DNA from 3 places in the Paenibacillus sp. FSL H3-0286 genome. Region 1 is predicted to be linked to each of the others. Evidence: riboswitches for the same ligand, from Rfam matches in the RefSeq annotation. Region 1 holds a riboswitch; each other region holds the start of a gene.
What was found. A riboswitch is a leader RNA that binds a small molecule or an ion and turns the genes downstream of it on or off. The one in region 1 is predicted to bind cyclic di-AMP.

Region 1 (10,179 bases):
TTTACTTCCTGAGTGCTTAATCTGTGATAAGCATCAGCTTTCCGCTCATTTCGGCTCTGCCGGGTAGGAAGAACACGTTCTCCCTCACGCTCAGCACGATCAGCCACGAAAAACACATCTACTCCGCGGATTTGCTTTAACAATGAGTTAGCAATCGAACCCTTCCACAGCTCCTGCCACGCCGTTTGCTTAGAGTGACCCATAACGATACGGGTAATATTATGCTGGATAGCGTATTTCACTAGAAGTCCCGGAATCTCCCTCTTCGAGCGAAAAGAAATCTCCTCCATCGAGGCCCCAATCTTCTCAGTCAGCTTCCATAGGGATCGCTTGAAGGTTGCTGCTTCCTTAGAGGGCGTCAGGCCCTGCTTCCAGAAGGATACCACCGCCAGATCTCCGTTTAACCGTTTAGCGATTTGCTGCCCACGGCGGATATGAATCGAGCCATTCCAATAATACTGTGCGGACACCAACACTTTTTCGGCAATCCCCGAAGCCCCCAGCAATCCTTGCTCCTCCCGATGCTTCTCCAGCGAACCATTAACATCCTCCGCAACCATTCTCAGCGCCAGCTCCCGCAGCTTGCTTAGATTCCCTTTGTTAAAAAGCGAAGTCCGCTGCTTCTTGCCCAAATGTCCTTCGGACAAACGTTGAAGTATCTTTTCCGGAGTCACATCAATTAGAACGATATCATCTGCAAGGGTGAGCACTTCCGCAGGCAAGGAATATTCCACCTCAATCCCCGTCCACTTCCGCGCAAGATCTGCTGCGCCCTCCAGCTCGTATACGTTTACAGTTGTGATGACACTAATTCCACAGCCCAATAAATATTTGATATCCTCCAGCCTAGTTGATCTCTCCGCACCCTCGCGATTATGATGAGCCAATCCATCGGTCAGTACAACCTCTGGATTACGTGCCACAATGGCCTCCACGTCCAGATCCTTCTTCTCGATCTCCTTCTGAAACCAATGAATACTTGGAATCCGTTCCAAGTCACCCAGCTGATCCCTTGTTTCTGGACTCTGGTTGGTTGAAACCGCACAGATTACAACATCGATGCCCTGTGCTTTCAGCGCCTGACCCTCACGCAGCATCTGATAGGTCTTGCCTGATCCACTGACCGGACCTATATAGATCTTCAGGCGTCCACGATGCAGCTCATAAATAGAGAGCAGCAGTTCCTCCGGCGTCTTCCTCCGATATGTTCCCATCAAGACCACTCCTTAATAACCCGTTCATCCATTCACTCTTCTATGCCAGAAAGCAAGATATCCCTGACCCAGTTTGAACAATCGGGCAGGGATATTAGCTATATTTATTTGTTCGTTAATTTCTGCAGCTCCATGTTCAGCTTCAGAACATTTATCCGCTTTTCACCAAACAGTCCTAGATCGCGACCTTCGGTCTGCTTATTCACTAGCTCTTCCAGCTGCGTAGCTGGAATCCCGGTCAAATTACTGATCCGGGGAATCTGCACGATTGCTGACGCAGGAGTGATATGCGGATCAAGACCTGAACCTGAGTTGGTTACTAAATCAACCGGCAGCTTGTTTACAGGCACATCCGGATTATCCAGCTGCCACTGTGTAATGGAATCCTTCGTCCGCTGCAGCATATCCAGGTTGGATGGGCCGTAGTTATTGGAGCCTGAAGCTTCCGCTTTATAATCAATGCTGGATACACGGCCATGGAATAATGCCGGGTCCGTAAAGCTTTGCCCGATGAGTTCTGAGCCCACAACTACTCCAGCGTCATTCTTCAGCTGACTGCCGTTTGCTTGCGATGGCATCAGAACTTGAGCAATCGCTGTAGTAGTCAGAGGATAAATCACTCCGCAAAGAACAACAAACACTAGACATAGCCGTAATATAATAAAGAAATTAGCACCCTTCGATGATGACAACTGTTCTTCAGCGTCCGCAATCGATTTTCTGTTATTCACGATGCTTTCACCCTTTCAATGATTAGTCAATCCGTTGTTATATCCATACACTTACGAGCAAATCAATAAGTTTGATGCCCGCAAAAGGAACGACTACTCCACCTAAACCATAGATAAAAATATTACGTCCCAGCAGCTTCGTAGAACTCATCGCTTTATACGAGACACCTTTCATAGCCAATGGGATCAGCAGCGGAATAATAATCGCATTAAATATTAATGCAGATATAATTGCCGAGCTAGGTGAACCCAATCCCATGACATTCAGGGCTTCCATTTCAGGAATAGCGAGCATGAACATTGCCGGAATAATTGCGAAGTATTTAGCGATATCATTCGCAATACTGAACGTTGTCAACGCGCCCCGCGTCATCAGTAGCTGTTTACCAATAGCTACAACCTCAATGATCTTCGAGGGATCGGAGTCCAGATCAACCATGTTTGCTGCTTCCTTAGCGGCTGTAGTCCCACTGTTCATCGCTAAGCCCACATCAGCTTGGGCAAGGGCAGGTGCGTCATTCGTACCATCACCAGTCATTGCCACCAGCTTGCCTTCGTTCTGCTCACGGCGGATAACCGCTATTTTATCCTCAGGTGTACTCTCTGCAATAAAATCATCTACCCCTGCTTCACGGGCAATAGTAGCTGCGGTCAGCGGATTGTCCCCTGTACACATGATAGTCTTGATTCCCATTTTTCGCAGCTCATCAAACCGCTCTTTCATCCCTGGCTTAACCGTATCCTTTAAGTAAATAAGTCCATAAATCCGGTTGTCTACCGCAACAGCAAGCGGGGTCCCCCCCATCCGAGCGATAGCATCGGAATTACTGTCGAGGTTCGCGGGAATGACTCCGCCCTTCGACTGTACCCATTTCTTCACGGAATCGACTGCCCCTTTACGAACAGATCGTCCATCAAGTAGATCTATACCACTCATCCGGGTCTCAGCCTTAAACTCTACGAACTCTCCGCCTTCAGCAAGTTTGCTGTCATAGCTGCGCTCCAGCTTCTTAGCCAGCTCAATAACCGAACGTCCTTCCGGAGTCTCATCCTTTAGCGAACTAATAGCTGCCCAAGCCGTAAGCTCAGCTTCCGTTTCATCTCCAACAGGCACAAAATCACTCGCCATCCGGTTTCCGAAAGTAATCGTACCTGTCTTATCTAGAATCATTGTATTAATGTCGCCGGCAGCTTCAACGGCCTTCCCTGACATAGCAAGGACATTAAACTGTGTGACGCGGTCCATCCCTGCTATCCCGATAGCGGAGAGCAGTCCCCCGATTGTGGTCGGGATCAGACAGACCAGCAAGGCGATCATAACAGGAATATCTAGATCAACGCCCAGATAAGTCGCAATTGGCCGCAAGGTCACTACTACAATCAGGAAAATCAACGTCAGACTGATCAAGAGTGTATTTAGTGCAATTTCATTGGGTGTCTTTTGACGTTTCGCCCCTTCAACGAGGGAGATCATCCGATCCAGGAATGACTCACCGGGATCACTGGTAATTTTGACTTTAATCTCATCACTGACTACCCGGGTGCCGCCTGTGACTGAGCCAAAATCTCCGCCGGCTTCCTTAATAACAGGTGCAGATTCACCTGTAATTGCAGATTCATCTACGGAGGCCAGCCCTTCAATTACTTCACCATCGCCAGGGATAAGTTCTCCCTGACTGACGATGACAATATCTCCTTTACGAAGCTCGGAAGAAGAAACGGTCTTCACAGACCCTCCAACGAGTTTGTTAGCTGTGATATCCTGTTTCGTTTTCTTGAGTGAATCCGCCTGGGCTTTCCCGCGGCCTTCAGCCAGCGCTTCAGCGAAGTTGGCAAACAGCACTGTGAATAGCAGAATGAACAACACTGTGATATTGAAGCCTACCGATTTCTCTGCATTAAAATATCCGGGGGCCAGTACCATAAGCAATACAATAATCGTACCGATTTCGACTACGAACATGACCGGATTTTTAATTAACGTCACCGGGTTAAGCTTAATAAAGCTATCCTTTACAGCGCTTAGGAGTATGGGTCCCGTCAGCAGCTTTTTTCTTTTTACAGTACTCATCTTGTTCTCCCTCTTCCTACCGTAAGGTCAAATATTCTGCAATCGGGCCGAGCACAATGACTGGCAGAAACGTCAGAGCCCCGATAATTACAACGGTACCAATCAGAATTCCGGTGAACAGACCATTGTCTGTGCGGAATGTGCCAATCGTCTCAGGAACTGGCTTCTTCTGGATCAGTGAGCCTGCAACTGCCAGCATCGCGATTATAGAGACATAACGGCCAAGCAGCATTACGATCCCGGTTGTAACATTCCAAAAGGTGGTGTTGTCCGCAAGCCCTTCAAATCCTGAACCATTGTTCGCGGCAGAAGAGACATATTCATATAACACTTGGCTAAGTCCATGGAATCCGGGATTCGTGATGGCACCGTTGCCCAAGTCCGTTAAGAACGCACCTGCTGTTGGTACAAGGATAATGAACGGATGCACAAGGATAGCAATCGCAATTAGCTTCATCTCCTTGGCTTCTATCTTTCGCCCGAGAAACTCTGGTGTTCTGCCAACCATTAGTCCACATAAGAAGACACCCATGATGGCATACATCAGCATATTGATTAGTCCGACACCTTTTCCCCCGAAGACGTTGTTGAGCATCATTAGGGCCAGAGGGGTAATGCCACCCAGCGGTGTCAGCGTATCATGCATATTGTTAACACTACCTGTCGTAGCTGCCGTTGTTACCGAAGTGAACAGCGAAGATTGCGGGATACCAAAACGTACCTCTTTACCTTCCATGCTGCCTTGCGAAGACTCGATCCCCAGCGCATTGATAGCTGGATTGCCTTTGGTTTCCGCATAATAATTCAATCCCAGCAGTAGTACGAACAAGGTCATCATTGCTGTGAAAATCACCCAGCCCTGACGTTTGTTCTTAGCGAACAATCCGTACATATATGGCAGAGAGGCTGGCAGCATCCACATAGAGAGAATCTCCAGAACGTTCGTAAGTGGATTAGGGTTCTCAAAAGGATGCGCTGAATTGGCTCCGAAGAAGCCGCCACCATTCGTACCTAAGTGTTTAATTGATTCCAAAGAAGCGACTGGACCGATAGCGATTTGTTGCGTCTGCCCTTCGAGTGTAGTGACCTCAAGCGATGGCTTGAGCGTTTGTGGCACATGCAATCCTACCAGCACCAATGAAACTAGCAGAGCTAATGGAATGAATACACGAATATGTGCTTTTACGAAGTCCTCGAAAAAGTTCCCGACTGATTTCTGTCCTGTAATCCCTCTGACAAAAGCAACCGCAACAGAAAATCCGCTCGCTGCAGACGTGAACATCATCATCGTGATGACTGCCATTTGTGAAAAATACGATAGTCCCGTCTCCCCGCTATAATGCTGCAGGTTCGTATTGGTCATAAAGCTGATCACCGTATTGAATGAAAGCGTCTGTTCCATATCGGCAATTCCATTCGGGTTCAGCGGCAATCCCCGCTGTAATCTTAGAAAAATATAACTGAAAGCAACCAGTACGATATTAGTTAAAACAAAGCTGAGTGCATACTTCTTCCAGGACATTCCGTCCCGTTTTTTCAGGCCGATCAGCTTATAAATACCTTTCTCTGTGCCTGCAAACCAGCGATCCGTACGATTCGGTTCGTTAGAAAATACATGATATAAATACGTTCCCATCGGCTTGACCAGCAAGATGAGAATTACAATTACGACGACTATTTGCAAAATGCCCATGAATGCCCCTCCTTAAAATTTCTCAGGATGAATCAACGCGTAAACCAGATATATAAACAACAGTAGGGTAACAGCGATTACTAGAATCACAGCTTATCCCTCCCCGTATCCTCAACTACACCTGCGCACCAGCGCATAAAGCCATAAAATAACCCGTAAATTACAGCTAACGAAGCCACCATATACAGATCCATCATATCTTCCGCACTCCTTCCATTATCCTTGATGAGGTGATCTATCGATTAGAAAATCAGCATCACCACTATGGGAATAGATTACATAGCTCGCACCAAGTCTTTTATAGACCAATCTAGGATTTATTGAACTTGTAATCACAAAAATCGGCTGTGTCGTCCAGGTACGGCACATCTGAATATAGCGGCAGCAAAGCGGAAAGCTGCTCTCAAACAGATATACCCTGCCTACCGGGAACGATGGGCGAAACCAAGTGCTCTGATGGCGGGTATCCACTAGAATAACCTGCTCAATCCCGAGCTCCTCAAGTAAAGCTTTCTCAGCCACATTGTTGGTTAATCCCGCCATCTTAATACCCCTGAACTTCAGAAGTTTAATGAAATGTTCTCCCGCCTTTGTAGGCGCACATACAAGCACATATTCATTCTGATCCGTCATCTTTTTTTCTCCTCCTGCTCATTTACAACAAGGAGGCAACGAAAATCTCCGAAAGGATGTTGACCTATCGTCATTTTCGGGCACAACCTAAAGCTCGGTTGTGTCACGTCATTAGACGCTGCCTTACAAATACCGCTAATGATGAATTTAGCGACCTCTTAGGGGAGGCCTCCATAAATGCTTTGCTTCTAAGAGCACAGCAAAAAGCCACAAAGGATCTCCTCTGTGGCTCGCTAGCGGTCACATTGCACTCATCCTCTCTCCATACGCTTACGAGGTTAGCTGTCGGATTCGGGCGGTGAGAGTCGCCCTACCTGTATAGATGCGAGCTCACTCACACCCTCTACAGGATTCACCCCATAATCGGCTTCCGACTCTCACATCGGCTGCCGATTGTTGGTTCCCCCGCTTTCCTTACCGGAAATTAAGCGGATCAAATATTCGATTGTCGTTGAAACAGGAGTAATCATACTCTTATGCACGAAGACTTGTAAAACCTGAATGATGCCAAAATAATGCAAATTAAAAACTATTTTCCCATTAGATAGCGCTTACTTGATATCTAATCTCTCTATATCTCTTGTTTACTCGAGTTTGGAGCGTTTAATCGCTATCTATAACCCATGTGATTTTATTCACCTTTTTAGAGCGAAAATACTGCAAATTCCCATTATAGGTAGAAACGCAAGAAGCTGAGGCTGAGCGAGAAAGAGGCGCGATAACACGCCATAAATACCTATTTACCTCGTTTTTCAGTCGTAGTCGGCAGGATATGGTTAAAATTGCTCTAAAAGAACATTTTCCGTTTTTTACAGAAAATCTTGAAAAGAGTATGATTCGGGTTGAATCTAATTCATGAAAAACAATCAACGCTGAGTTCCTGCATTCGCAGGGAACGGGGGAACCATCAGGCCACCTGGCCTACTTGGGGTGAATCCAAAGGAGACTGCATAAGTCTCAATAGGTAGGGCGACTCTCACCGTCCGAATCCGACAGCTAACCTCGTAAGCGTAAAGAGAGAGACCCTTGATCCGCCACGCTTTGGCCCAGGTATATCTGCCTGTAATCCAAAACCGCAGCAGAGGTCCTCCTCTTGCTGCGGTTTTTGCGTTACCTGAGCTTATTAGGTGATAGCACGCTGGATGGGGTGAATGTTTTGAAGCACTATTATTTAGGGATACATCAAGGGCTGCTTGAGCCGATAAGTCTAAATTACGTTTGTTTCGGGGCCTTGTGGTTCGAAGAACATAATCACAGGTACATTGTAGGCTATGCATTTGGCCAGAACCAGATCCAAGCCCTTCGCCAGTTCAGCACACCTTCTTCTTGTAAAGACTGTTTAGACTCTAAGATTGTATATGAGATATATAAAAAAATTCGAGAACAACAGCAGCAGCAGGATTGGTCATCACACCAAAAACTCCCGTGGTTTACAGCCTTCAAGGAGCCTTGGAAAGATGTAAGCGCCGGTTGGTATGTCTTGAGATCCCGCAGCACCTTTCCCTTACATCTATCTGTTATACGGAAAGAGAAGTTCCGACTATGGCTAGAGCATACCGCAGTCTGTGAGAATAAAATGGAAATGCTCGCTTGTGTAGAAAAGGCTAGTGTCACTCATCATGTAGACTTAAAGCTTTTGGAAATCTAAGGAGGAACCCTACTATGGACCAGCGCAGACTATCCCGCATTGAAGTATTTGTATTGGATGAACCCGAGCCTATCCACTATGGAATGGAAGGGGCTGAAGGCTGCCGTTATGGTATTCTAAAACTCACCTGTAAGGGAGGTTGCAGCTGGGGGGCTTGTCTGATCTCTGCCAACACCAAAAATTTCGATCTCATTAAATGGAGTTCTTTTTTACGGGCTATCTGTCATTGCCGTCTTGAGGAAGCGCTGGATAAGGTCCGCCGCGAAGGTTCAGATTGGGAGCAGGTTAAGCTTGAGCTAGTTCAGGGTGCTTTGCAGGATTTAAAGGCCAAGCTCCAGGGTAAATCCTTGGCAGGGCATATTCAGCAAGGGCGTCTGTACAGTGTTGCAGCAGGGGGGAGCAATTCCAGAAGTGAACGGCTCTACTACAAACCTTCCAAAGCTTTATCCAGTACCTCCCAGCAGAAACACAGTTGCCCGGAACCAGACACCGCTGATCTCATCAATAAATCAATCTCTTACTTTTCTATATTATAGATTCAAGCAAATCTCTCATTCTGAAAGGATCGTGTTTCACCATGCCTGACCCCTTACCTCCCGAGTCCACCTACAGTACTAAATTTGCAGAGTGTGTCCAAAAGTATACTAATGAAGTCTACGTACTTAGTTCCATGTTGTTAGAACAATCTAATGAGGCGGACAAGGTTACTATACGCACCTTCACAGAGCTTCATAAAATATATCGTCAGGATGAATTCGATCCTCAGTTATTCTCTATCCACGCTTACCGCACTTGTATTCGCCAGTGTGCTGATTCTTTTGCCCGGCGCTCGCTTCTATCGGCTAAGGCATTACCTTGGGAGGAACAGCTTGTGAAGGTATTGTGGTACGGCTTAAAGCTGCCTCTTTCTCAAATAAGCATTATTCTGCAAAAAAGTGTTCCTGCATTGAAAGCACAGCTTAGAGCTGTACGGGAGCAGATGACCGCCCAAGCGGATGTACTAACGAGCGCAAATCTTTCTATAATTTAGTCTCTGACTAGAATTCAAACGATCTTTGAGCGCATGAAGCATCTAACGGACTCAGGAGCCTTTAATTGAAGCTTTTCCACAAATATGGCCGGCGTTCGGACTCCAGTAAAAATCTCGAGCGATGAGCGTCTTGGATCGTCTTAAAGCAAGCCCTAATCATCTTCCACCAAGACAAGGCTTACGGACCCAGATGACGTTACTTGCACGTTTATCGCCTTTTGAGCATAGTATCGGACTCCAGTGCAACTATTTGGTTAAAAGAGCTACTAATTCACCATTTTTCATGCCAATAGCGACTATAGTGTCCGATATCTTGCTAAATCTCGATGATTGTTGCATTTAAGTGCTGCTGGGTCCGTTAGCTATATCAGCTCGTATACAAAGAGATTGCCAACTCAAAAACGGGGATATCCCAACAACCATAAATGGCTGTTAGGATACCCCCGAAAATTCAGTTCCTACTATTACACTTTACTCTTACGCGCCTTACCGTACATCCACAATCCTGCCAACATCCCCACTATAGCAACACCAGTCAATACGCCTTGAACGAAATCCATAAAAGTGGAGCCATCCGGAAGCATTCTACTAACCGTAGCCAGCGATACAGAACTCATTAAAAGCATAATGTTATATTGTTCGCTTGTAGACATCATTAGCACTCCTTAAAAGTTATATGAGGTCTTCTTAGATCTTGTAAGCTTTCATTGCTTTTCTGATTTCTTTAATACTTGGGCGTTTGCCGTACATCAGTACGCCGGTACGATAGATCTTGGCTGCCAGCCATCCGAAGATGAAGGTAGTCACAAGCAGGATCAGCAGCGATACAATGACTTGCCAGATCGCCACCTCGCCGACACCAATTCGGAGCAGCATCGTTAATGGTGAGGTGAAAGGCACATAACTCGCTATCTTAACCACTAGAGTATCTGCATTGGAGATACTGAACAGTGGAACATAGAACGCTACGAAGCCTAACATCATGATTGGCATTACCGCCTGACCGAGATCCTCCGTACGGCTGACAATCGAACCTACAGCCGCATACATCAAGGCATAGAGGAAGTAACCTAATACGTACAAGACAAATCCATAGAGCAGCAAGTTAATATTGAGCTGGCCTAAATCGAGATCAAAATCAGCCAATACAGTCGCATTA
Region 2 (10,179 bases), 490 kb from region 1:
AGCAAATGGTATGGCCCTTATCCCTACTCTACGCTGTCTATAATCGTCCCACCTAAGGAGGGAAACGGCGCGGGAGGAATGGAATATCCTACCCTTATTACAGCCTTTGGGGCCGCGGATTCTTCTCCAGATACCTCACTTGAAAGAACCGTCATTCATGAGATCGGCCATCAATACTTCTACGGTATGGTAGCCAGCAATGAATTCGAGGAGGCCTGGCTGGATGAAAGCTTTACTTCCTATGCCGAAGACAGACTTATGGAACAAGAATACGGTATCAAGTCTAATTTGCCTTTACAGGCCAGCCTGGTGACTATACCTGAGCCGTTAAATCTGGAAACGTGGAAATATGCAGGGGCGGATTCCTATAGCCGAAATGTTTATATCCGCGGCAAGCTTGTACTTAAAGATATCGAACGCCAGGTAGGTACCAAAGCAATGAACAGCATCATGTCCTCCTACGCTCGTAAGTTCCGTTTCCAGCATCCCGCTACGTCAGATTTTCAGAAAGTCGTTGAGAAGGTAACCAAAAAATCATGGCAGGCATATTTCAATGATTACATTTATGGTGATGGTGCGCCTGACTTCTCAGTAGATACGATTACTTTTAAAAAAAATAACAGCGGCGATGCTCAAAGCTACGAATCATTAGTGAAGATTTCAAACAAAGGGACCCATTACGTTGATGTTCCTGTGAAATTCACATTCGCCGACAGCTCTTCGGTGCAGCGGGTCTGGAACGGTGAAGGAGCAGAGACTACGTTTCAATTGTTAAGCGATAAGCCTCTTCTCTCTGCTGAGATTGACCCTGAGCATTCCATCTTATTGGAGAGCAAACATTTAAACAACTTTAGGCTGGCGGAAATAGAGCCCAAGACGCTCTCTCGCTGGACGTTAAGTGTAACTAAACTACTTGAAACCGTGCTCGGAACTCTTGTCTGGTGAGGTGAATGATTGTGAGAACATCGATAACCCGCGGCTGGCAAAGCATGAAGGAGCAATTTTATATTTTAATTCTGCTCTTCATCTACCGACTGCTCTGGGGCTACTTTATGTATGGTTTCATCCGATCTGCTATTATTCCAATTCTACTGCGCTATCCAGATAAAGACGCCGGCGGCAGCGGTATGGGCAGACTGTTGTATTATATCGAGGGACAGTTCAGCTTGAATACTGACCCTGCGATACGCACTTGGTTATGGATGCTTCTAGGACTTGTTGTCTTGCGACTTCTGCTTTCTCCTTTCATAAGGGCAGGATTGCTGCATGAGCTGCACCAGGAGCGAAAGGGCGAGCGCGGGCTGTTCTTTTTCCCCGGCATGAAGATCTATGGACTACCTGTCTTAGTCTTTAGCCTAATCGAATGGGTGCTGACCCTGCTGCCGCTTTACTGGCTTGCTCCAAAAATGTACGGGCTGTTCTTATCCTCTTTGTTTAACTACACTTTGTTACTTCATTTAGTACCATACGTATTGGCATGGCTTATATATATTTTTATCGTGCACCTGTTTCTTCTATATATGCAGTTTGGTTACACCGGCGGTACAGGAATGTTCTCCTCACTGTTCATCTGCTTGCGGTCACTGATTCCTGCTATAGGTGTTTCCATTGTACTTGGTGCGGGAGGCTTGCTCTTACTGCTAGTGTGCGGACTGACGGGTCTGTTCTGTCCCGGCCTGCCGGCACTTATAATACGGCAAATCTCACCACTACCTTCTACGCTCTTAAAAATGTGGGGAATCTCTGCACAATATCATCTATGGTGTAGCAAAGCATTTCCACAATAAATTAACCTTATTTGACATAATAAAAAGGTCCCAATTCCTGTATTCAGGAGCTGGGACTTTTTCTCATTACGGATAACTTAAGAGTATTTGCAAAATCATAAAAGCTCTGTTACAATAAGTCCTGTGCTATTAGTAACAATTTTGTAATCAATTGAAACGATTCCTACATAACTAAATGTATTTATCGTAAGTGTAACTGTCGAAACGTCATTCTCTTGGTGCTTAACACGCCTAATTCCTTTGCACCGGGAAGTGGGGGAACCATATTTTGGGTGAATTGATCTCGCTTTACAGGGATCATAGGGAATCTTCTACCGAACCCTTAAGCTAACCTCGCAGGCCTTGGAAGGAGTACATCTTTTGAAAAGACATAATTTAAGAAAAAAATGCGTCGCTGCGGCGCTAGGACTTGTAATGGCATTATCTATTGGTGGAGGAAGCGCCTTTGCCGACTCTAAGATGGACACTGTAATCTCAAAGACTATTGGAGTTGCCTATAAAACCGGAGGTACAAGCACTGCCGGATTTGATTGCTCTGGATTTACAAAATATGTATTCAAGAATGTGGGTCTTACTTTACCTCGTACATCAAAAGCTCAATATAGCGTTGGAACTGCTGTATCCAAAAGCAATCTGCGTTCTGGTGATCTAGTGTTCTTTAACACACTTGGCAATGGAGTATCCCATGTCGGCATTTATGTTGGAAACGGAAAATTCGCACAATCGTCCTCTTCGCGTGGAGTGACCATCACTTCACTCAGTCAGGCCTACTGGGCCAATCGTTATGTTGGCGCTAAAAGAGTAATGAGTACTTCAGCTTATCAAGCTGTAGCCTTCGATTGAAACCTTCCTCACAACTATAACCTCATAATTACAACTATATGAACCTGAATCTGATTATTCCCGTAATCAAATTCGGGTTTTTCTTTTTTCCATAATATATTTTTACACTAATAGAGCCCAATTGAAACATGTTTATTTGATAAAAATTGCAATTATATTAAAAATTAGGTCATTATTAACGCTTACATATGCCTTTCTACCGTAAAAATGCCAATTTTTCTGCATTAATATGTTAAAAACGATTGCCAAGCGGCTTTCTGTTTGTTACAATTAGCGCAGTGAGATTTTAGTAACATTTTTGTAATCATTAAGTTGTTATTTACAAAGGTTTTGTCATGTATTGATTACAAGCTAATCCTAATCAACAGTATGAGCCGAGTTTCCTAACTATTAGGAAAACGGGGGAACCAACTTTGGGTGAATTGACCTCCATTATATAGAGGGGTCATAGGGGACCTTCAACCGAACCCTTAAGCTAACCTCGTAGGCATTTGGAAGGGGTATACACTTTTGAAGAAGAAGTTAGCAGCAGCAGTACTAAGCTTTTCCATCATCCTCACCATCGGAGCAGGAAGCGCTTTCGCAGATTCCAAAATGGATAAAGTGATTGACAAGGCCATCGGTACTAAATACGTATCCGGCGGTATATCCACTAACGGATTTGATTGCTCCGGATTTACAATGTATGTGTTTGATAAGATTGGCATTAACCTTCCACACCAATCAGGTTCCCAATATCAAATGGGCACAGCAATCTCCCGTGATGATATAAGAGCCGGAGATCTTGTATTCTTCAATACAAGTGGCAAAGGTGTCTCCCATGTCGGCATTTATGTCGGTGAAGGTAAGTTCGCACACGCTTCTACCTCACGCGGTGTTACGATTAGCTCTCTGAGTGATAGCTACTACGTGAAACGCTACGTTGGTGCCAAGCGCATTATGAGCACAGACGCTTATCAATCGGTTGCTGCTGAATCGGAAGACAATGATGATGTGCAATAAGTAACGTACATAGGCTCTTTTCCAAGGTAACTCTTGGAGGAGAGCTTGTTTTTTTGTCTTATTACTTATTTACCCCTCTCATAATTTGTAAAACATTCCTCTCATATAAAGTTTCTGAGTCGAACCTCCCCCATTTTGTATATAATTAGTAATATAGCAATGTCCTCGTGAAAGGAGATCGTTGACTTTATGATAAATCCCTCGGTAACTTTTCATGTTGTTCCTATGGAGGCAATTCACGGAGAAGCTATTTGTAAGTGGAGCTATACGCCCCCATATAATATTTATGGCTGGATGCCGTGGGAGCAGATGCAGGCTCTTGGCATCGAGTTTGGTGATCCGCAGCTCCGGGAGGAACAATATATCTCCATATTAAATGAACAAGAGGTTTTGTGCGGATTCGCACAGTTGTTCCCGATGGAAGGAGTCGTCCGTTTAGGAGTTGGGATGCGCCCCGATCTATGCGGCCATGGTTTAGGCAAACTATTCGTAGATGCCATCGTCCAGACAGCCTTGAGTCGTTATCCTGATCGAGAGATAGATCTAGAAGTCCTGACCTGGAACCAACGCGCCATTCGAACTTATCAAAAATGTGGATTTACGATTACAGATACGTATGAACGCCGCACACCTACAGGAGACAAACCTTTTTATTGCATGGTCTATGACAAATGATATTAAATACCAGATATTTCATAAGAATGATTGTATTCTCGTTCATTTTTTTGTCACAAACCCTATGATAACGCTTCACCATAAGCTATAATGTAGGGAGCAGCTTACATAGAAGGGACGAATTGGGATGCAGAAATGGATCATGAGCGGTTTGTTTTTTGCCGCCTGTGCCTTTGCGGTAGTACTCATGTTTACACTTCCGGGTAAAGAAGAGGTAGCGGAAGAAAATAAGCCCACGATGCCGGTAGTTCAACTGGACGCAGCAAAGGCAGAAGCAACCGTGAAAGCCAGCTGTATCACCTGTCACGGCGATCAGCTTCAAGGTGGAGTTGGACCAAGTCTTCAGAATGAAGGCGGCCAGCATGACGCTGAGGAAATCTACAGCATCGTCACCAAAGGACGTGGTCAAATGCCTTCCTTTAAGGAGAAGCTAGCCCCTGAAGAGATCGCCAACGTCGCACTCTGGCTCTCAGAGAAAAAGTAACCCATCAAGCAACTAAAAACGCCCGTGTATGAGATAGGTGACTATCTATGCACGGGCGTTTATTTTATGATTTTGGCTAAACTAATGATTTTTTTCAAAGGCTTCATTAAATTCATGCGCCGCTCGAAGATCTAGAGCCGTAATCCCATCTTCTTCATTAGATTCAAGTCGCAGGGTAACAGTTTTATAATCAATCGTAATATGTGGATGATGATCGAAGGCTTCTGAAATCGTGGCTACTTCATCAACGAACGCAATGCCCTTCATATATTGGCTGAACATATATTTTCGCACCATAACATTATTATCCAGCTTCCATCCCTCCAGCTTGGTGATCTCCTCACGCAGTTCCTCTTCCGTAAATAACAATTCGTTTCCTCCCTTACAAAAAATTGCAGTAAAGTGCGCAGTTCCCTTTACATGACTTAGGCGTTAAACAAAACATCCCTTAGCTTCTGAGGTCCAAGGGATGTGCCAGGATAAAGGCGATATTTTCGATTTAATGTATTCACAAATCCCAGCGATTATAACTCGGCTTTATCAATTTTAACACGGGCTACTAACTACGGGCAAATTACGTCCAGACGTCTCCTCTGCCTAAATCAAAACCACTGAAGCCAAATCCTCTTCGCCAACTAAAATATTAATGCGATGCGTGTCCTTATCGTAAATAATTACGCCGCTCCCCACTTCAATCATAGGTTCATTACCCAGCGCGAAGAAAAGATCCTCAGCCAATGCTTCCCATACCTCCAGCTTTGATTCTTGGGGTAGTTCCTGCCACTCGTCCGGATCCATCTCAAAAAATAAATATCCATCGGAAATTCGTCCGACGGCTTCGGTCAAATCTGTTAGAATTTCACCGTAATCTCTACCATGCTTTACACCCACGTATATCACTCCGTTTTCTTCACAGATGAATAATTACTTACCTTATCCATTATAGCCGAAAAAATGACTTCACAAAAAACCGAATGATGTCGATAAATAAGAATATACGTTAATTCGGTTTCGCACAGAGTGCCCTGCCGCTGTTTCAAGGATGATATACGCGGCATTGTCGGAACACATCTTAAATCTCACGGACGAGGTGCAAAATGGAAATTTCAACAATAATTGGTTTAATTTTTGGTTTGGTTGCTGTAATCTGGGGCATGATCCTCAAGCACGCTCCACTTCATGCTTTGGCCACACCTGCTGCTTACGTTATTATCTTGGTGGGTACGGCAGCGTCTATTTTCATGGCCTTTCCTTTCAACGAGGTCAAAAAGATTCCAAGTCTGTTCAAAATGATTTTTATCAAAAAGAAATTAATCAGTAAACCCGAATTAATCACTATGTTCATGGAATGGGCTTCTATCACACGGCGTGAAGGTCTGTTGGCTCTAGAATCAAAGGTCGATGAAATAGAAGATAACTTCCTCAGGAATGGCATGCGGATGATCATTGATGGAAATGATCAGGATTTTGTCCGCGATGTCCTCATGGAGGATATCCACGCCACAGAGGATAGACATAAAGCAGGAGCGCTCATTTTCTCACAGGCAGGTATGTATGCTCCTACCCTTGGGGTGCTCGGGGCGGTTATCGGCCTCATCGCCGCTCTGGCTGATATGAGTGATATGAACAAATTGGCTGCGGCAATCGGGGCTGCCTTCATCGCCACTTTGCTTGGTATCTTTACAGGTTACGTATTATGGCATCCTATTGCTAATAAGCTGAAACGTCTCTCCAAACAAGAAATCGAAGTTCGAATGATGATGGTCGAAGGTCTTTTGTCCATACAGTCCGGTGTATCTACTATTGCCATCAATCAGAAGCTTGCTGTATTCCTAACACCTTCGCAACGCGTTAAGTTAAATGAGAAGGACGGTGGATCAGGTGAGCAAAAAGACTAGACACGAAGAGCATGAAGAACATGCCGATGAATCGTGGCTGTTACCTTATTCCGACCTCATGACTCTTCTGGTGGCTCTGTTCATCGTTATGTATTCTATGAGCGCAACGGATGCCAAGAAATTTGAAGAGATGAGTCAAGCCTTCAGTTCCGCACTTAATGGCGGTACAGGCATTCTTGAAGAGCGGGCAGCAATGCCTAGTAAAACTCAAGAAGATCTGGGGAAAAATGATAAGATGGGTAGCTCTACTTCCAAGAAAGCTGAAGAAGCAGAAATGGCAAAGCTACGACAAAAGGAACAAGAGGATTTAGAGAAGCTTAAGAAACAATTCGATCAATATATTAAGAGCAACGGTCTAACTGATCTGCTCAGTACGAAGCTTAATCAATCTCAGCTAATGATTACGATCAGTGATAACGCATTGTTCGCCTCTGGCCAAGCCATTGTTAAGGATGATTCGCGGCAATTAGCTAAATCCATCTCAACGATGCTGCAGCAATTCCCGGATTATGATGTAGTAGTGCAAGGGCACACCGACGATATTCCGATTTCCAATAGCAACTATTCATCCAACTGGGATCTGAGTGCGGATCGGGCACTTCAGTTCATGAAGATTTTGCTGCAGAACACAAATCTAAATCCGCGCAAATTTAGTGCGATTGGATACGGCGAGTATCATCCTATTTCGGATAATGACACAGCTACCGGCCGAAGCAAGAATCGCCGGGTAGAGGTTTCCATTATTCGCAAATATCAAGAATCCAAAGAGTTTACAGGGATTGTTCCCTCTGCTGAATAAGTAATTTCGTAAGGTAATAAAAAGAGCTGTCCAAAGGTCTTAGACCCCGGACAGCTCTTTTTTTGTTGCGAGTACTACATTCTATATGGACCTGTAACATTGTAATAACATTCCTACAGTAACTCGTAGTTCAGCGTAGCTCCAAGCTCTTTCTTCTCATCAGCAGACAGCTCCCGCCATTCTCCCGTTTGCAATGCCCCCAGGCGAATATTCATAATCCGAATGCGTTGCAGCTTTCGCACCTCATAGCCAAAAGCGCTGCACATACGACGAATCTGGCGATTTTTGCCCTCTGTCAAAATAATACGGAAGACACGCTCCGTAATACGCGTGACCTCACAGGGCAGCGTCTTCTCACCTAATATTTTCACACCGCTCGACATGCCGGTAATAAATGAAGGCGTAATGGGTCTGTCCACGGTAACCACATATTCTTTTTCATGCCGGCCTTCCGCCCGCAAAATTTTATTAACGATATCACCATCATTAGTAAGCAAGATTAATCCTTCCGAATCCTTATCGAGACGACCAATCGGGAATATACGCTCATGATGACCTACAAAATCGACAATATTCCCCTTGATATGCTGTTCTGTGGTTGATGTAATCCCAACCGGCTTGTTTAGAGCAATGTAGACCGTCTGGCTTGAGGTTTCAAGCGCTATACCATCTATTCGCACATCATCGCCCGGAACAGCCTGACTGCCCAGCACAGCAGGCTCTCCGTTGATCGTAACTCTGCCGGCATCCACAAGCTTGTCTGCTTCTCGGCGTGAACAGTATCCTGTCTCACTGATGAATTTATTAATTCTCACGTTGTTCTTCACTCCGTTCATCCTTAATGTTAAGCCAAGGTGTAACCCCTCCAGCTGCAGGCAGCTTAATCATAACGGTTGTCCCCCGGCCAACTTCACTTTGTATTTCCAAATGACCCTTATGAGCCTGAATAATACGCTGGCTAATCATTAACCCAAGCCCAGTCCCCGATTCCTTATTCGTGAAGAACGGTTCACCCAGCTTAGGCAGCACGTCCTCTGGAATCCCTTCACCCTGATCTTTGATTACAATAAAGACGCAATCCACAGAGTTCCACAGTTCCATTGAAATGACGCCACCCTCAGGCATAGCCTCAATTGCATTTTTAACAATATTAATAAATACCTGCTTCAGCTGGTTCTCTTCACAATGTACAGTAGCAGGTTGTTCAGAGAATTTCGTACTAAATTGAATATCATGTAGATGAGCCTGACTATCCAATAGAGAAACTACATCACCTAATATGTAGCGAAGATCTTTCTCCTGAAAATGAACGGCTTGCGGCTTAGCCAGGATTAAAAATTCACTGACGATAAGATTAATCCGCTCCAGCTCGGATAACATCAGCTCTACATGAAGCGGAACCAAGAGCTCCTTCTCCTGTTGAAGCTGTAGAAATCCTTTTAACGTGGTAAGAGGGTTACGAATCTCATGAGCTACTCCTGCGGCCAATTGGCCGACTGTAGTTAGTTTCTCAGAGCGTCTAAGCAGCTCCTCCATTCGATTGCGTTCCGTCATATCACGAGAAACGTGAATAAAGGAATGGGGATAACCCTCTTCATCTCGAATTATCGAGGTACTAACGCTAACTTCAACTAATGATCCGTCCCGTTTAAGTCTCACTGTCTCGATCGGCGGCAGAACTGCACCATTTCTTAACGCGTCAAGCCGCTCTTCCTCTTGCTTAAGCGCTGTCGCGGGTACAAGATATGGCATATTGCCTATCACTTCTGTTGCACTCCATCCGTACAGCTCCTCAAAGGCTCTGTTAGTGCTAGTGATTCGTCCCTCCATATCCAACGTATGAATCGCATCCGACGTACCGTTAATTACGGATTCCAAATGCTCCTTAACCGCCCGGTTCTCTTCCAGCGTCTGCTTAAGACGATTGGTGCGTTGCATAAGATGAGAAGTCATAGCGTTAATCCGCAAGGCTAATTGACCTAACTCATCACGAGAGGTTACCTTTAATGGAGGTTCGAACTTACCTCGCGCTACGTCATTGACTTTGGCAAGTATAGCCTGAATTGGACGAGTAATAAAACCTGAAAGTATGTAACTACATAGCAAAAATAATGCCAGCAATAACAGAGACGTAGTCAAATAATTGGCTAATTGTTCATGAACTACGGATGAAATCACAGAATAATCCAAAACTACACCGATTACGTAAGGCTCCATTTTAGGATTCTGAATAGGAATGAAGCTTTTGAGCACTCTTTTCCCATGTACCTTCGTCTCCAGTGTAACTGGCTTCTGCTTCTGCTGAGCTAATAGAATAGCTGCTTTATCTTGCTCCACATTACCATAAGTATAGGTACCGAACTTAATTGGGCGGTTGCCAAGTTTCTTTTTAAATGCATCGCTTCCATCACCCGCCATACTTGCTAAACCAAATGTTGTTGGATTAAATCCTGTAAGCTCTAAAATCCCTGGATTAACTTCTTTGGTTCGCTCTACAATTTGATCGGGGTTGGTGATTTCGATATATTCACTTGCCGCAGTATTGAGAATAACAGGATTAATGATGTAGTTGCTTGCTTCATCATGATAATAACCCCACTTCTCAATGAAATCGGGATTGTAGGTTGAATATTCAAATGGGCCTGACCAAAAATGATCCAATGACTGACCTTGCCCCACAGTGACTTCCTG
Region 3 (10,179 bases), 1.9 Mb from region 1:
AACTTCTGACTGCTTCCAATCCCATTCTCACAGGCAATGATATGAAGAGGGTTGAGATTTCTGCTATTTTCAAGCCTTCGTTCGATGCCCTGCGCAATGGTCTCAGCAATATCTTTTAAAGCGGATATTCCGACGGCAGTTGTCACAATTTCAGCTTCTGCTATAGCTCTAGTAACGTCCTCAGTATCATTCAGATTGATTGCTGTAACATTATCAACGATAAAGCTGTCCCTGTTCTTGTTAGCTAGGGTGACAGGATATTGCCCACGTTTTTGCAATTGGGCAATTTTACTCTTATTTCTTCCGACGAAACAAACATTGTAACCGGAGTCCGACAACATAGGCCCAATAAAACCTCTGCCAATATTGCCTGCTCCAAAATGTACGGCTCTCAATTTGGTATCCCCCTTTAATTTGAACTTAGTTTCTCGGTTTCTCTATACGAAGCAACGTTGAGTAACTACATGATCAAATTCAAGAAGACTTAGATTATCAATTTTATGGTGCTGCTTATCGAATTCAAGAAAATTAGTAATTTCGTTAGGCGTCACAATGCAACGGATGCCAGCTGCTGCCGCTGCCTTAGATCCATTCGGTGAATCCTCGATAGCAACCGCCTCATCAGCTGTGATTCCAAGACAAGCTAACGTTTGGTTATATAGCTCCGGATCTGGTTTCACTTTTGCCACATGGTCGGCAGTCCGAACACATTCGAAATACTCGCGAATACCCAATTGATTCAGATATTTTTCCACCCATTCCAGTGAAGAACTTGAGGCCAGCCCTATGCGCAGTCCAGCTGCTTTGGCGGAATCAAGATAATGCTGAATGCCTGGTCGTATTGTTTCAAGCTCCATAAGTTTGCTGTGTCTCTGTTTAACAGCCTTACTGAACTCTTCTTTGTCAATCGCTAGCTTAAGATCAGTCATTAAATATTCATAAGGATTAAAACTGTTCAAGCTCGTGCCGATGCAGGTGGAATATTGTTCAAGCGTCAGATCCACTCCATATTCTGCATAAGCCTCGTTAAATGCGGTGTACCAAGCAGTCTCCGTGTCGATAATCGTTCCGTCAAAATCAAAAATAATTCCTTTGATCACAATCAACCATCTCCCTCGTATTATGTTTGGTTAGAATATCTTACGCAAAACCTTCTGCATATTCTACAAAAAGCTATTTCGGCTTGCGTTTGACTATAAAAACCATAACAAAGCCCTTCTACTGACGTCAAGCACGGTAGATAACATGCCACGTAATGATAACGATTACAATCAATGTGGACAAACCTGGATTTTTTCATCACCTGAACTTCTTAATACATAACAGTAATCAGATTCAAAAAAACACCACAATCCTATGTGCTTCAAGGGATTCCTTTGCCAAGTTTATTATGAAGACAAGCTCCCTCTCTTTCTCTCGATTGCTGTTATTTAGAGTATTTTTCCAAGCAGCTAAAAATAATTCAAAATAATTTTAAACACATCCTTTTTACTTGATTGTACAAATCAAATTACGGGGTTATTTTTTGTCCATTGAGTAAAAAGAGGCTTTAATTTATGATATATTTTAATCGAGAATGATTATCATTATTGGTGGTCGTTACATATAATAGGGAGGCAATAAGATATGAACAAGGTACGACAGTCCTTCGCTGTGGTATGTGTACTATTTTTGCTGAGTACATTGCTACTGGCGTGCGGAAACTCAAAGGAACAATCCTCTGCCAATAGTACGGTGAACGCAACCGGGAACTCTTCCGCTGCAACCGCGGTACCTTCAGCAGAACCCTCAGATAGCAGTACAGATGAAGCAGCAGCGACTACCCGCTTCTATACAGATTACATAGGGCATACTGTAGAGATTCCGGTGAATCCACAGCGAATTATCTATTCTGGAGAAACTTATGGCGATTTGCTCGCACTTGGTGTGCAGGCGGTAGGTTATCCTCTTTCTATGGGTGAAGGCCAGGTTTTTGAAGATCAATTACAAGGTGTGGAGGATGTAGGCTTCCCTATCAATCTGGAAAAAACATTGGAGCTTCAGCCTGACCTGATCATCTATGCGGGCACAGATGAAGCTGATTTCGAGCAGCTCTCCAAAATTGCACCCACTATAATATTTGATACCTTTGCCCCACTCCAGGAACGTATGCTGGACATTGGTGGAATTGTTGGGAAAACGACTGAAGCAGAAGCATGGCTTGCACAGTATAAAACCGCTGAAGAGAACATGTGGAAGCAATTGAAATCCGCAGGCATGAAAGAGGGCGAAACGGCTGCGGTCTTCACTTATTATCCAGGAGACAGACTGTTTATAATGGCAGCAACCGGACTTTCACAGGTACTCTATGGGGAGAATGGCTTCAAGGCAACTCCAGCTATTCAGAAGATCCTTGATGAAGGTAAAGGGTTCCAGGAAGTATCCATGGAAGTCCTGAAAGAATATGCCGGAGACCGGATATTCCTCTTGACTCCAGTGGCAGAAGAAGCAAAACAATCCACAGAGAATCTATTAAAGAGCCCTATCTGGAAGAGCCTTCCTGCCGTCAAGAACGGATATGTCTATACACAAGACATCATGAAGACTTCAAGTGATGCGACAACAAGAGAATGGCTGCTTGGCGAAATTCCACAGCTATTGAATATGAAATAACCTTCTGTGATGAAGAGTTTAACACAAGGCTGATAAAAAACTGCAAGAAGCATGTCAACAGCTGTTGATATGCTTCTTTTTTTTATATACAATGAATTCATTGATAATCATTCTCACCAAATGAACGGAGGCTGAACCCATGCTGCATACATCATCGTCCTGCCCCCCACTCCACTCTCTGCTATTTCAGCTAAACGAGGCCAAACTGATGATTCAAGCTGCCGATTCAAGCTCTATAACGCGTACAACCCAGGACTATACCCTTCTCATATTTACTGGAGGGAACGGACAATTGAACCTCGATGATCAAAGCGTGATACTAAGTACGGATAAATGTTATCTACTATCTCCTGGAATCTCCTATAGTACGAACAACCAGGAGCTGACGTTGTATTATTACCTCATCACCTTTACAGCAATCTATACAACCGAGCATCCTAAACGATATTCTGGAGAGCTGCTTTCCGGCAGACGGGAGTTAATTGTGCACCCGTTCACCAAGGTAATCCGACTAGTCGAAGACCTGCTCATGAACAGGAATAACACCGATGATGTACAACAATTCAAGCGACAATTAAAATTCCAAGAATTGCTGCTGCTACTTTTTGAGCATAATTACCCTTCCAAACACCTGCCAAGTCCTACGGAATCCGTAGAAAAGACCATAACATTCATTCAGGAGCATTATACAGAGAGTATCACCGTGAAGCAGTTAGCTGAACTGGCGGGAATATCAATCTGGCAATATACACCGATTTTTCAGCAGCTTACGGGTAAAAAGCCGCTTGAATACCTGACGGATCTGCGCATTAATCATTCCAAACGATTCCTGCAGGAATCGACTGAACCACTGCGGGAAATCGCCAGACTGGTCGGCTTCTCGGACGAATACTATTTCAGCCGCCGCTTTCGGCAAAAAACCGGAGTTACACCCGGACAATATGCACATCAGAAAGGTCGTAAGCTTACCGTCAAGGATTGGACGGGTCATGAGGTGGAGATTCCAGAGCGAGCGAAACGTATTGTCTATCATGGCGAAACACTTGGCGACCTTCTCGCGTTAGGCGTAAAGCCTATCGGTGGAGATGAAGCGTTCGCCCGGAACAGCGTCTATAAACATCGGCTTAAGAAGCTCGCCAACGTCGGGTTTCCACTGGACCCGCAGTTGACCGCTTCCCTAAACCCAGATTTGATCATTTTGGCAAATAGTGATGAAAGAGCCTACAGAGCAGTTTCTGGTATCGCTCCGACACTCACCTTTGATTCATTTGCATCTCTCGACAAACGAATGCGGACACTAGGCAGTTGGCTAGGTAAACAGCGCGAAGCCGAAGCATGGCTGGAGTCATTCACAATCAAAAACGCTGCCATGTGGCAGCAGCTTTACACGACAACCCTCCAAGTTGGAGAAACCGCCTCTGCTTTGGTCTATGATCATGGAGATCATCTGTATGCTATGGGAATGTCCGGATTCTCCACTGCGCTTTATGCCCCATGTGGATTACAACCGACCGAAGAGATCCAGGCCATATTGGACGAAGAGTTAGGGTTCGCCGAAGTTGATCCAACACGACTGCCTGCCTACGCCGGAGATCATATCTTCATGCTCATTCCGGAACGCAAAGACTCGCGAGCTGCGATGGAACGATTACTAGACAGTTCACTTTGGAACAATCTCCCGGCAGTACGTCAAGGACATGTTTATCTGCTCGACGGAAGCAAATGGAACTCTAGTGATGCGTTAACCCGGGAGAAGCTGCTAACGCTGTTGCCTAAACTACTCGGCGGAAGTAGCGCTAGCAATTGAAAGTGAATCTAGGATTCTCTTTTGACTTTTCAAAACTTGATAGGGTATACTTTATCTACGCTTAATTTCCAACTTTTACAGTTGAAAAGCGGGGGAACCAGTTAATTGGGGCGAATCATTGAGCATTAGAATGTAGGGTACCATCTTACCCGAGTCCGTCAGCTAACCTCGTCAGCAGTGGATGGGTCTGCTTTTCATGTTATTTACATAACCAGAGACCCTTGCTAAGGGTCTCTTTTTGTGCTTTTTTGGACCCTGCTGGCAGTAGATTGGCCTTTGACACTAAGGCTCCCTCATTTCTCACACTACGAGACAAAGGAGAGATGTACGTGCAAAAGGTAAAGTACTTCACGGATATTAACAAAATAGCTATGTTGTCTGAGCTGGAAAAAGAGAATCTGAAAGAAATTACGGACAAATTTGTTTTTCGTGTAAATGACTACTATCTGTCTTTAATTAACTGGGATGATCCAAATGATCCCATCCGTAAGCTGGTTATTCCTAACGAAGGTGAACTGCTGGAGTATGGGCGCTGGGACGCCTCCGATGAGGACACGAATTATGTGGTACCTGGTTGTCAGCACAAGTATAGAACCACTGCACTACTGATTGTATCCGAGGTCTGCGGGGCTTATTGCCGCTACTGTTTCCGTAAGCGTCTGTTCCGAAATGACGTGAAAGAGGCGATGGCTGATGTCTCTCCGGGCTTGGAGTATATCGCAAATAATCCGGAGATTAACAACGTACTTCTTACGGGCGGGGACAGTTTAATTCTCTCCACACCGAAGCTAAGATCCATTATTGAAAATCTAAGAAGCATTGAGCATGTTAAGATTATTAGACTGGGTTCCAAAATTCCCGTATTTAATCCGATGCGGATCTCTGAAGACGAAGAGCTGCTGGAGCTGATTCGTACTTACTCTACCGAAGACAAACGAATCTATGTTATGGCGCACATCAATCATCCTCGTGAAATCACACCTGAAGCCAAAAAAGCATTTAAAGCTCTCCACAACGCAGGGGCAATTGTCGTAAATCAGACCCCCATCCTCAAAGGCATCAACGATGATCCCGTTATTTTAGGGGAACTACTGGACCGGCTTTCATGGGCTGGCGTTACACCCTACTACTTCTTTGTGAACCGGCCCGTAGCCGGAAACCGAGATTTCGTATTACCGCTCGAGCAAGTCTATCAAATTGTAGAAGAAGCCAAAGCCAGAACCTCAGGACTTGGCAAAAGAGTACGCTTATCCATGAGCCACACCTCAGGAAAAATAGAAATTCTCGCCATTGATAACGGAAAAGCCTATCTCAAATACCATCAATCCAGAGATCAGGAATACGGAAAATTTATGATTCTAGATTGTCCAAAGGACGCCGAATGGTTCGATGACCTGCCTGGGAATGAGCAATATTGGACCCCACCTGTGAAAAAAAACGATGCTATTATTTCTGTTAATGATTTATCAGGCGAGCCTGCGGATTTAATCTGTAAATAGATTTAATCGACTCTGTCATAGGATATTTCTTCATCGCCAACAACAAAACTCCTCCCTCCCAAAATTAGCCCGAAAAAATCTATGATATAATCACGCTGTAACACGAAATGGACTAATGGGTGGGAATGCACACATGAAATTGGAACGATTGATTTCTATGATCTACAAGCTATTGAACCACGAAGTTTTATCTGCCTCCAAGCTGGCTGAAGAGTTTCAGGTTTCCCAGCGAACAATCTATAGGGATATCGATGTGATTTGTGCCGCTGGCATCCCGGTCGTATCGTATCAGGGTACTAAAGGTGGATATGGCATCATGGACGGATATAAAATGGATAAAAGCCTGCTCCGTTCGTATGATGTCACTTCTCTGATTACTGTACTTAACAGTCTTTCTTCCGTGTTTGAAGATGAGCATACGCAAGGAACCATTGAACGGCTGCAAACGATTGGAACGGAGCCACAGACCTCTAGTCTCGCGGTGGATCTTGAAACCCGGCGTACGGATCCTGACGCACTTCCTCTTTTACGTGCGGCTATATCGGAACGAAATGTTGTCCGTTTTGATTACATCAGTGTAAAAAATGAACGTACAACCCGTGAAATGGAACCAGTAAAGCTTCATTTTAAATATAGCAACTGGTACATCTATGGTTATTGCCGGACACGGCAGGACTATCGGGAGTTCCGACTTTCCCGGATGCTGAATTTGTTCCTGACGCAGGATACCTTTCATTCGCAACATGAGTTACCCAAAGAGGCTGGCTGTTCAAACGGGGCAGATCAGGTGGAGGAAATAGTGATCCGGGTAGGCCCTGAGGCTTTGGCAGAAGCTTTGGATCAGTTTCATCAAGTCGACAAGGAATTTCATTCCGATAAAAGCATGACGATGCGAATTCCTGTGTATAAGCCATTGGAAGCACGTTGGCTTTGGTCCATTCTGCTGAGTTTTGGCAGCGGCGCCGAAGTCCTCGAACCCCCTGCATTGCGAGGTATTTTAAAAGAGCAGCTTCAAAACACACTCAAACTTTATGAAGAAGTATGACAGTCTGATGTCATACTTCTTCTTTTATATTAACTACAGTAACAAAAAACAAATCCATGACCATTCAAAAGGAGAATGTACGAATGACAAATTATCCAGTAGAAATGTTTAAATACCACACATGGGCAAACCAAACTATCCTGGGGAGAATCAAGGAACTCCCGCCTTCTGTGCTAAGTCAAGAAGTGAACAGCTCATTTCCCACCATCGCTCATGCCCTTAGCCATATCTATGCGGTTGATACGATGTGGTATCTTGTATTAACAGGCACTGCCATGCCAGAGGCTTTTCAACAAAGTATCCCGCTAAATTTGAGCATTCTAGATTCTGTGGATGAATACGTAAATATCTTTGCCCAGCTATCAGAACAATACAAAGCATGGTTACACAACCAATCCGATTTGGAGCAAACCATTCTGCTTGACAATCCATTCGCCGGAATCCGCCAAACACGCCTATCAGAAATTGTGTTGCAAGTCGCCAATCACGGGACTTATCATAGAGGCAATGTATCTACTATGTTACGGCAGTTAGGCCATGCTTCCACCATGAATGACTATGCTCTTTTTTGGTATCAGGTTCCTGCGGAAGCAAATTAATCTCGGATGGGCAAGACGCTCCACTCCATACCTAGAAAGGAAATTGTATTTTAATTATGGAGATTAAAAATCTAATTACAGTAAAAACGAGAGAAGATTTAAGAGTTTGGCTGCAGGAGAATTCTAAGACTGAAAAATCTTGTTGGGTACTCGTTAGTATGACGCCAAACCCAGAAACGTTGCTATATTTGGACGTAGTTGAGGAATGTTTGTGTTTTGGATGGATCGATGGAGTGAAAAAGAAAATTTCGGAAACGGAGCTGGCGCAAAGACTCTCTCCCCGAAGCAACAAAAGCTCTTGGACTGAATTGAATAAAGAGCGTGTCCGCCGCCTCGAAAAGCTGGGGTTAATGAGTGCTGAAGGAAAACGGGTACTTCCTGATATGAACCCTGATTCTTTTATAGTAGATAAGATTATAGAGCAAAGGCTAAAAGAGGACAGTCAAGTATATGAGAATTTCACAGCCTTTCCAGCCCTTTATAAAAGAGTTCGGATCGACACGATCCAAAGCAATAAACATCAGCCAGATTTATTTAAGAGTAAATTAGACAAATTCATTGCAAACACTAAAGAAAATAAAATGTACGGGCAATGGCATGATAATGGACGTCTGCTAGATTATTAAGCTGCGCTAGATGCACGATCTCCTGCTGAGGCTTTCGGACTCCAATGACGCTATTTACTAATTTATCCCCTTTTCAGCAACTCATCGGACACCAGCGCAGCTATTTCTTAGAAACAGGCTCTTATACGGTGATTTTTCCGCCATTAGGAGCTATGCGGTCCGATAATACTCCAAATGGCGGATTTTCCTGCTTATAAGGTCTGCTGAGTCCGATACGCCGAAGAATGATCATTCGCTGGACTTCTGAGTCCAATACGCCGAAGAATGATCATTCGCTGATCTGCTGAGTCCGATACCGCCGAAGTATGGTCATTCGCTGGGTCTACTGCTACCGCTACCACTACTGCTACTGCTACTGCTACTGCTACTGCTACTGCTACCATGATCTCCTGCTGAGGCTTTCGGACTCCAATGACGCTATTTACTAATTTATCGCCTTTTCACCAACTTATCGGACTCCAGCGCAGCTATTCCTTAGAAAGGGGCTCTTATACGGTGATTTTTCCGCCATTAGGAGCTATGCGGTCCGATAATACTCCAAATGGCGGATTTTCTTGCTTATAAGGTCTGCTGAGTCCGATACGCCGAAGAATGATCATTCGCTGGGTCTACTGCTACCGCTACTACTGCTACTGCTACTGTTACTGCTACTGCTACTGCTACTGCTACTGCTACTGCTACTGCTACTGCTACTGCTACTGCTACTGCTACTGCTACTGCTACCATGATCTCCTGCTGAGGCTTTCGGACTCCAATGACGCTATTTACTAATTTATCGCCTTTTCAGTAACTCATCGGACTCCAGCGCAGCTATTTCTTAGAATCAGGCTCTTATACGGTGATTTTTCCGCCATTAGGAGCTATGCGGTCCGATAATACTCCAATTGGCGGATTTTCCTGCTTATAAGGTCTGCTGAGTCCGATACGCCGAAGAATGATCATTCGCTGGACTCCTGAGTCCGACACGCCGAAGAATGATCATTCGCTGGTCTGCTGAGTCCGATACCGCCGAAGCATAGTCTTTCGCTGTCTGATGCTACCGTATCCTAATCATCTGCGGATCAAACACCATTGACTCATGATCATCTGTTATACCCAAAGTGCTAAGTACGCGTGAATGAGATTGGTTCAGACGTTCAGGCAAAGTTTAGAGTTGAGAGCAGAGGTTTGGTTTAAGTTCAAAAAAAGAGAGGTGCCCCAGCCATTTTCATGGCTTTGGGCACCTCTTTTATTAAGTTACAGCCCTTCAGCCAGAATCCGTTTCAGGAACATCCCTGTGTAGGATTCCCGCACTTCAGCAACCTGCTCCGGTGTACCTTCAGCTACAAGCTTACCGCCCACAACGCCACCTTCAGGGCCAATATCAAGCACCCAGTCGGACTCCCGAATCAGCTCTAAGCTGTGCTCCACAACTACGACAGTATTTCCCGTATCAACCAATTTGCTCAATAAGGTATGGAGCTGCTTGATGTCTGACGGATGAAGGCCTGTTGTTGGTTCGTCAAGCAGATAGAGCGTATGGTTTTTGGAAGGTTTGCTCAGCTCTTTAGCCAGTCTAATCCGTTGCCCTTCACCACCGGATAAGGTTTTGACAGATTGTCCCCATTTAAGGTAACCGAGACCCACCTCACACAATGTCTCGATAATCCCCGCCATTTTGGCTTCCGACTTAAGAATCGGCAAGCTTTCCTGTACGGACATGTCCAGCAGATCCGAGATGGAATATCCATCATATTTCACCTGGAGAACCTCATCCGTAAATCTTCTCCCCTTGCATGCGTGGCATTTAACCTCCAGATCGGGTAAGAAATTCATGTCTACAGTCAGCACCCCAAGACCCTGACAGGTTTCGCAACGTCCACCCGGTGTGTTGAAGGAAAAATGCTTGGAGGTCAGTTTTCTTTTTTTCGCCTCTGGCAATGCAGCAAACAGCTGGCGCAGATGTGTGAAT

Region 2: another riboswitch for cyclic di-AMP. It lies ahead of MHB37_RS00540 (C40 family peptidase); the one in region 1 lies ahead of MHB37_RS02660 (hypothetical protein).
Region 3: another riboswitch for cyclic di-AMP. It lies ahead of MHB37_RS10795 (KamA family radical SAM protein); the one in region 1 lies ahead of MHB37_RS02660 (hypothetical protein).

Annotation. Positions count from the first base shown of each region.
Region 1 covers NZ_CP150285.1:600,313-610,491, reverse strand. Annotated here, with positions in the region: gene MHB37_RS02690 (histidine kinase) at 1-1,214, opposite strand, end outside; gene kdpC (potassium-transporting ATPase subunit KdpC) at 1,319-1,906, opposite strand; gene kdpB (potassium-transporting ATPase subunit KdpB) at 1,983-4,016, opposite strand; gene kdpA (potassium-transporting ATPase subunit KdpA) at 4,033-5,709, opposite strand; gene kdpF (K(+)-transporting ATPase subunit F) at 5,722-5,799, opposite strand; gene MHB37_RS02665 (hypothetical protein) at 5,926-6,342, opposite strand; cyclic di-AMP (ydaO/yuaA leader) riboswitch at 6,594-6,783, opposite strand; cyclic di-AMP (ydaO/yuaA leader) riboswitch at 7,203-7,367, shown strand; gene MHB37_RS02660 (hypothetical protein) at 7,436-7,990, shown strand; gene MHB37_RS02655 (hypothetical protein) at 8,005-8,526, shown strand; gene MHB37_RS02650 (hypothetical protein) at 8,568-9,020, shown strand; gene MHB37_RS02645 (hypothetical protein) at 9,485-9,676, opposite strand; gene MHB37_RS02640 (ABC transporter permease) at 9,708-10,179, opposite strand, start outside.
Region 2 covers NZ_CP150285.1:106,867-117,045, reverse strand. Annotated here, with positions in the region: gene MHB37_RS00555 (M1 family metallopeptidase) at 1-945, shown strand, start outside; gene MHB37_RS00550 (hypothetical protein) at 957-1,787, shown strand; cyclic di-AMP (ydaO/yuaA leader) riboswitch at 2,006-2,144, shown strand; gene MHB37_RS00545 (C40 family peptidase) at 2,202-2,630, shown strand; cyclic di-AMP (ydaO/yuaA leader) riboswitch at 2,993-3,135, shown strand; gene MHB37_RS00540 (C40 family peptidase) at 3,141-3,632, shown strand; gene MHB37_RS00535 (GNAT family N-acetyltransferase) at 3,822-4,307, shown strand; gene MHB37_RS00530 (cytochrome c) at 4,435-4,791, shown strand; gene MHB37_RS00525 (4a-hydroxytetrahydrobiopterin dehydratase) at 4,873-5,160, opposite strand; gene MHB37_RS00520 (hypothetical protein) at 5,389-5,682, opposite strand; gene motA (flagellar motor stator protein MotA) at 5,889-6,689, shown strand; gene motB (flagellar motor protein MotB) at 6,673-7,488, shown strand; gene rluF (23S rRNA pseudouridine(2604) synthase RluF) at 7,602-8,303, opposite strand; gene MHB37_RS00500 (sensor histidine kinase) at 8,293-10,179, opposite strand, start outside.
Region 3 covers NZ_CP150285.1:2,515,580-2,525,758, reverse strand. Annotated here, with positions in the region: gene MHB37_RS10815 (mannitol-1-phosphate 5-dehydrogenase) at 1-395, opposite strand, end outside; gene MHB37_RS10810 (HAD family phosphatase) at 438-1,100, opposite strand; gene MHB37_RS10805 (ABC transporter substrate-binding protein) at 1,627-2,652, shown strand; gene MHB37_RS10800 (helix-turn-helix domain-containing protein) at 2,792-4,459, shown strand; cyclic di-AMP (ydaO/yuaA leader) riboswitch at 4,508-4,649, shown strand; gene MHB37_RS10795 (KamA family radical SAM protein) at 4,783-5,958, shown strand; gene MHB37_RS10790 (helix-turn-helix transcriptional regulator) at 6,092-7,003, shown strand; gene MHB37_RS10785 (DinB family protein) at 7,087-7,602, shown strand; gene MHB37_RS10780 (YdeI family protein) at 7,659-8,228, shown strand; gene MHB37_RS10775 (hypothetical protein) at 8,420-8,611, opposite strand; gene MHB37_RS10770 (hypothetical protein) at 8,787-8,954, opposite strand; gene uvrA (excinuclease ABC subunit UvrA) at 9,465-10,179, opposite strand, start outside.